Ilumatobacter coccineus YM16-304: one gene and its partner. The protein of the gene in region 1 interacts with the protein of each later gene in a pairwise test. Links are inferred from orthologs where the notes say so. Each region holds a gene or a part of one and is shown on either strand. Other genes may lie near its edges. The genes, in order: rplA and thrS.

What was found.
Region 2: the proteins of rplA (region 1) and thrS interact in binary tests that used the Escherichia coli proteins (3 or more experiments, as listed by UniProt). The link is inferred for Ilumatobacter coccineus YM16-304 from one-to-one orthologs.

Annotation. Positions count from the first base shown.
Region 1 is NC_020520.1:879,918-883,224, reverse strand. The notes cover bases 203-3,189. They hold rplA (50S ribosomal protein L1), read right to left. Parts: upstream 2,052-3,189; coding sequence 1,353-2,051; downstream 203-1,352. Other genes in these bases: nusG (transcription termination/antitermination protein NusG), read right to left, coding at 2,770-3,189; rplK (50S ribosomal protein L11), read right to left, coding at 2,270-2,698; YM304_RS03990 (PKD domain-containing protein), read right to left, coding at 203-1,178. Also shown: more of YM304_RS03990, read right to left, coding at 1-202; more of nusG, read right to left, coding at 3,190-3,307. UniProt on the Escherichia coli protein: One of the primary rRNA binding proteins, it binds very close to the 3'-end of the 23S rRNA. Forms part of the L1 stalk. It is often not seen in high-resolution crystal structures, but can be seen in cryo_EM and 3D reconstruction models.
Region 2 is NC_020520.1:2,188,940-2,192,230, forward strand. What follows is about bases 72-3,042. They hold thrS (threonine--tRNA ligase), read left to right. Parts: upstream 72-534; coding sequence 535-2,550; downstream 2,551-3,042. Other genes in these bases: YM304_RS09855 (lysophospholipid acyltransferase family protein), read left to right, coding at 72-387; YM304_RS09865 (HIT family protein), read left to right, coding at 2,550-3,042. Also shown: more of YM304_RS09855, read left to right, coding at 1-71; more of YM304_RS09865, read left to right, coding at 3,043-3,056; YM304_RS09870 (hypothetical protein), read left to right, coding at 3,139-3,291. UniProt on the Escherichia coli protein: Catalyzes the attachment of threonine to tRNA(Thr) in a two-step reaction: L-threonine is first activated by ATP to form Thr-AMP and then transferred to the acceptor end of tRNA(Thr). The rate-limiting step is amino acid activation in the presence of tRNA.

The DNA of each region.
Region 1 (3,307 bases):
ACTTCGTACGTCTTCGGGGACAGATTCGGCGGTGTGCCGACGAACTCGAACTGAGCTGGGAGCGAGAGCAGATTGTCGACGGGGGCCGCCTGTCGCAGGTTCCCGACGCCGTCGGTGACTTCCAGATGGACCCGCACGTCGAATTCGTCGCCGATGTCGTAGCGGTTGCCGTCTTTGCCGGGACCGAACTCAGCGTCCGGATTCGACACCGTCAGCCGGAGGTCGGGAGCCGCGATGTCGATCCACTCCGACGCGGTGAGTACCTGCCCCTCCTGTGCACCGCGCATCGTGAGCGTCACGCGGTAGTTCCCCAGCGCGTCGTAGACGTGTGTGGGCTCGGAGCCTTGGACGACCGCCGAGCCGTCACCGAAGTCCCATTCGTAGGTCGTCGGCCCGTCGAATGGGATCGACGTGTTGTCCATGCGATAGCTGAGGCTGTTCCCGAGCTGATCCGGTTCGAACGACGCGCGAGGTGCCAGGTCACCTTCGACCGGGATCCAGCCGTAGCGGGTGTGCCGCTCGAGCGTGGCCCAGTACTCGTCGCAGCCATAGCCGTTGCCCGGCTCGATGCATTCGTCGACCGAGGCGCTCGCCAGCAGGAAGGTGGGGCCGGCGAGCCGATCGATGTCGACGGTGTCGATGTAGAATTCGCACCGAGCCGCGACCGGGCCGCGCACCGTCCAGAACGTGTCCTCTGTCGGCCCTCCGGCTGCGTAGGTGCTCCCCAGCTCGCCTCGGCACGAGCCCTGACGCTGCGCCGAGTAGGTGCCGACCGACCCAGACGTGCTGAAGCTTCCCGAGCACGACCGAACGTCGGTCGGGTCGTTGTCGTACAGGTACACGCACCGGACGATCGACGGGGAGTACACCTCGTAGTAGCACCCGGTCGACACGTAGCTGGCGCACGGCGCGAAGCCGATCTCGCCGGCATCGATGACGAACGACGAGTCGGATGCGAAGGTTCCCGTCGCGATGCCACCCAGCTCGCCGGGTGCGCAGCCGAGACCAGCGTTGTCGTTCTCGTCGTAGACACACGACGGAAGCGGCGACGTGGGGGCGGGGACGGCCTGGACCACCCCGGCCGGTGGAGCGGCAACCGTGACCACGAGAGTGGCGAGGAGACCGAGCACGGTGGCAATGGCCAGGCGAGCGCGCCCGTGGCGTCGTCGAGTCAACATGACGTTCGTTGTAACGAACCGCCGATAACAGCCGACCAACAAGAACGCCAACCTGACCACACAGCCCGGAGCGATGCGGCCGGGTTGGCCGAAAACGCAGAGATCCCGGCGGGTCGCTGCGCTGTGCAGCAACCGGCCGGGATCTCGAAAGATCAGGTCGTGATCAGCGTGTGATCAGTCGAGGCTCTTCTTGAGGCGCTGGATGTCGATGCGGACACCCGGGCCCATGGTGGCCGAGGTGGTCACCTTCTGGATGTAGCGGCCCTTCGCCGATGCTGGCTTGGCACGGTTGAGCTCTTCGATGACGGCGTAGAAGTTCTCGGCCAGCTTGTCGACCTCGAAGCTCGCCTTGCCGATCGGGACCTGCACGTTGCCGTAACGGTCGGTGCGGTACTCGACCTTGCCGCCCTTGAACTCTTCGACGGCCTTGCCGACGTCGGGGGTGACGGTGCCGGTCTTCGGGTTGGGCATGAGGCCACGGGGGCCGAGCTGGCGGCCGAGACGACCGACGAGCGGCATCATGTCGGGGGCTGCGATGACGAGATCGAAGTCCATCATGCCGCCTTCGACCTGCTCGAGCAGATCGTCGGAGCCGACGATGTCGGCTCCGGCTTCGCGGGCGGCGTCGGCCTGCTCACCAGCGGCGAACACGGCGACGCGGACGTCTTTGCCGGTGCCTGCGGGAAGCGCCACGGTGCCACGCACCATCTGGTCGGCCTTGCGGGGGTCGACGCCGAGACGGATGACGAGGTCGATCGACTCGTCGAACTTGGCGGTGGCCGTGTTCTTGGCGTGCGTCACGCCTTCGACGGGTGCGTAGAAGTGGTCACGATCGAACGTCTTGAGTGCGTCGTCGTATTTCTTGCCGGACATGGTGTGTCTCCCTCAGTGGTGAGTCCGCCGGTCGAGGTGTTCCCGGTCGAGACTGTGGTGGTTGAAAATGGTGTTCGGTATTCGTTGGAGGCGGAGGCCCGATCGAGTGCAAACTGCGACCGGATCTCCGTCAGCGCCGAAGGCGCTTCGGACCGTCAGGTCCGAGAAAGCAGCGACAGCGACGGAGTCGCTGTCGACGGCGAAGCCGTCGGCCGGCGTCAGCCGACTTCGATCCCCATGGAGCGAGCGGTGCCTTCGATCTGCAGCATGGCAGCTTCGATGTCGTTCGCGTTGAGATCGGGCATCTTGATCTCGGCGATCTCCTTGACCTGAGCCGGAGTGATCGAGCCAGCGACCTCGGAACCCGGGTTGTTCGCTGCCTTCTCGAGACCAGCGGCCGCGCGGATCAGCGTCGACGCCGGCGGGGTCTTGAGGATGAAGTCGAACGTGCGGTCTTCGTAGATCGTGATCTCGGTCGGGACGACCGTGCCAGCCTTGTCTTCGGTCTTGGCGTTGTACGCCTTGACGAAGTCCATGATGGCGATGCCGTGCGGTCCGAGCGCGGTACCGACGGGCGGAGCGGGGCTCGCCTTGCCGGCTTCGATCTGGATCTTGACGACCGCTGCAACCTTCTTCTTGGCCATGATGTTTCTTCTCTCGTGTTCTCGTCAGGGGGTGGGTGGATGCAGGAAAGCTGCGTGGTTCGGAGCGTGGTCGCTCAGAGCTTGGCAACCTGGCTGAAGTCCATCTCCACCAGGGTTTCACGACCGAAGATGTTGACGAGCACCTTCAGCTTCATATGGTCTGCATTGATCTCGGCGATCTCGCCGGTGAAGTCGGCGAACGGGCCTTCCTTCACGCGAACGCTCTCGCCCTCTTCGTAGTCGAGCTTCGCCTTGCGACGAGGTGCGGCTTCGACGCCTTCGGTCTTGGGCGACAGGAAGGTCTTGACTTCACGACGTGAGAGCGGCGTGGGCTTCTGGCCCTTGGCAGCCTGGCCGACGAAGCCGGTGATGCCCGGCGTGTTGCGCACGCAGTACCAGGACTCGTCGTCCATCCGGCAACGCACGAGCAGGTAGCCCGGGAAGACCTTCTTCATGACGGTCTGCTTCTTGCCGTTCTTGTACTCGTCGACTTCCTCCATGGGGATGACGATCTCGTAGATCTTGTCTTCCATGTTCATCGACTGGATGCGAGCGTTGAGGTTGGCCGTGACCTTCTTCTCGTAGCCGCTCTGCGTGTGGACCACGAACCAC
Region 2 (3,291 bases), 1.3 Mb from region 1 along the record:
GAGCTGTTCGGCGTGTTCCCGGAGGGGACGCGCAGCCGGACCGGAGCGCTCGGCAACGGCCACACCGGAGCCGCCCGCCTCGCCACCCGCACCGGAGTGCCGATCTACCCGGTCGGCATCACCGGCACCGACGAGATCCAGGCACCGGGCGCCCGGCTGCCGGCGGTCGGCAAATCGTGTCGGATCGAGATCGGCGAGCCCATCGAGACCGAGTCGTTCCGTCGCCCCGGTGAGCAACGTCAGGCCTGGCGCGAGCTCACCGACACGGTGATGGACGCCATCGCCGGACTGTCGGGGCAACGCCGAGCCGGCGATTCGAGTGTCGTGCGTCTCCCGGAGCGCGCCGCCGTCGTCACCGCCGACAAGCAACTCGCTTCTGTCTCCTGACCCGCCACCAACCCGCGCATCATCCGGTGTCAGACACCGGATGACGGTGCGTCATCGGGTGTCAGACACCGGATGACGGATGGTGTGGAGAGGAACACGAAACCGTCCGCCGTCCTGGGCGACCCGACTCGTATCCTGGGCAGCACCATGTCGAACATCACCGTGTCACTTCCCGACGGCTCCGAGCGGGAGCTTCCCGCCGAGTCGACGGCGCTCGACCTGGCCGCATCGATCGGTTCAGGGCTCAAGAAGGCAGCAGTTGCCGCGACCGTGAACGGTGTCGACACCGACCTGACCCGCACGCTCCACGACGGCGACACGGTGTCGCTCATCACCAACGACACCGACGCCGGTCGCCACGTGCTGCGCCACTCGACCGCGCACGTGCTGGCCCAGGCGGTCACGCAGCTGTACCCCGGCGCGAAGTTCTCGATCGGACCGGCCATCGAGAACGGCTTCTACTACGACTTCGACCTGCCCGACGGCCAGACCTTCCACGAAGAGGATCTCGCTCGCATCGAGAAGCAGATGAAGGAGATCGTCAAGCAGAATCAGCCGTTCATCCGCTCCGAGCACACGATGGCCGAGGCGAAGGAACTGTTCGCCGACCAGCCGTACAAGGTCGAGATCATCGAGCGTGTCGAAAGCGCCGGGGCCGACGAACTCGATGCCGGTGAGGTCTCGGGCGACACGATCAGTGCGTACCGCAACACCGACGAGTTCGTCGACATGTGCGTCGGGCCACACGTGCCCACCACCGGGCGCCTCCAGCACTTCAAGCTCCAGAAGGTCGCCGGCGCCCACTGGCGCGGCAACGAGAGCGGCAAGATGCTCCAGCGTCTCTACGGCACAGCGTGGGAGTCGAAGCAGGCGCTCGCCGAGCACCTCCACCAACTCGAGGAAGCCGCCAAGCGAGACCATCGCAAGCTCGCGACCGAACTCGACCTGCTGTCGTTCCCGACCGAACTCGGCGGCGGCCTCGCCGTGTGGCACCCGAAGGGCGCCATCATCCGCAAGCTCATGGAGGACTACTCGCGGCTGCGTCACGAGACCGGCGGCTACGAGTTCGTGTACACCCCGCACCTCGCGAAGTCGGGCGTGTTCGAGACCTCGGGCCACCTCCAGTGGTACGAGGACGGCATGTACCCGCCGATGGAGATGGACAACGGCACGTACTACATGAAGCCGATGAACTGTCCGATCCACTGTTTGATCTACCGCAGCCGTCAGCGCAGCTACCGCGAGCTGCCCCTGCGTCTGTTCGAGCTCGGCAACGTGTATCGCTACGAGCGCGCCGGCACGCTGCACGGCCTGCTGCGGATCCGTGGCTTCACGCAGGACGACAGCCACATCTTCGTCACCCGCGAGCAGTTGGCCGACGAGATCGCCGGTCTGCTCGACTTCGTGCTGTCGGTGCTGCGTGCGTTCGGGTTCGAGGACTTCACGTTCAACCTGTCGACCAAGGACCCCGAGAAGTACGTCGGATCCGACGAGATCTGGGACGAGGCGACCGAGGCGCTCCGTGAAGCGCTCGATCGTCACGGCCTCGACTATGCGATCAAGGAGGGCGACGCCGCGTTCTACGGTCCGAAGATCGACATCGACGTCCGTGACGCGATCGGGCGTTCGTGGCAGCTGTCGACCATCCAGGCCGACTTCAACCTGCCCGAACGGTTCGAGCTCGAGTACGTCGGCGCCGACAACGAACGCCACCAGCCGATCATGTTGCACCGTGCGCTGTTCGGGTCGATCGAACGGTTCTTCGGCGTGCTCGTCGAGCACTACGCCGGAGCGTTCCCGACGTGGCTCTCGCCGATCCAGGTGCGGGTGCTGCCCGTCGCCGAAGCGCATGAAGATCATGCGAACGAGGTCGCCGAGCGGCTGGCTGCGGCCGGAGCGCGCGTCGACATGGTCAAGGCCGATGTCGGCCTGGGCAAGCGAATCCGCACTGCGAAGATGGAGAAGCTGCCGTACGTGCTCGTCGTCGGTGACGACGACGTCGCGGCCGACACCGTCGGCGTCAACGTGCGCGTCGACATGGTGGGGACCAACGACGACGGCACGCCGGCCGACGACGTCGAGCGCGACGTCCCGCTCGACGCGTTCATCGAGCGGTTCCAGAACGAAGTGGCCGACTCGACGGCTGCTGCGCTGTCGGCCTGATGCTCGAACGGCTCTGGTCGGGCTGGCGCTCGTCGTACGTCACGACGGCGCCGTCGAAGACCGACCCCGAGGCGGTCGACGGCAGCGTGTTCACGCGGCTGCTCGACTCGGGTGAGCCCGACGACGCCACGCACATCGTCCATCGCGGCGAATTGGTGTTCTCGATCCTCAACATCTTCCCGTACACGACGGGCCATCTGCTCGTGATCCCGTACCGGGAGGTCGCCGACCTCGCCGATCTGACGGGGGAGGAGACCGCCGAGTTGTGGTCGGAGGTCACCGACGCCGTCGCTGCAGTCCGAGCGGCCTACGAGCCCGACGGGCTCAACGTCGGCGTCAACCTGGGGCGTCCTGCCGGTGGGTCGGTGCCGACGCATCTCCACGTCCACGTGGTGCCTCGCTGGACCGGCGACAGCAACTTCCTGTCGGCCATCGCGAACACCCAGACGCTGCCCGAATCGCTCGACGCGAGCGCTGCCCGGTTGCGTGCCGCGTGGCCCGACTGAACCACCCGAACCGTCGACCGGCGGAGCAATGAGACCCGGGGCACCGCCGCATCGCGACGGGGATCTCGTAGCCTGGACGGCCATGACCGACGAATCACAGGCCATCGAATCGGCCGACGAGATCCGGGACGAGTTGCCCGACGACTTGAACCCTGCTGGTTTCGTCGGCGCCTACATGTTCCCCGACAACAGCCGACGTCGCTGGCCCGGCGCGATCTACCTCGTCATCGCCGCG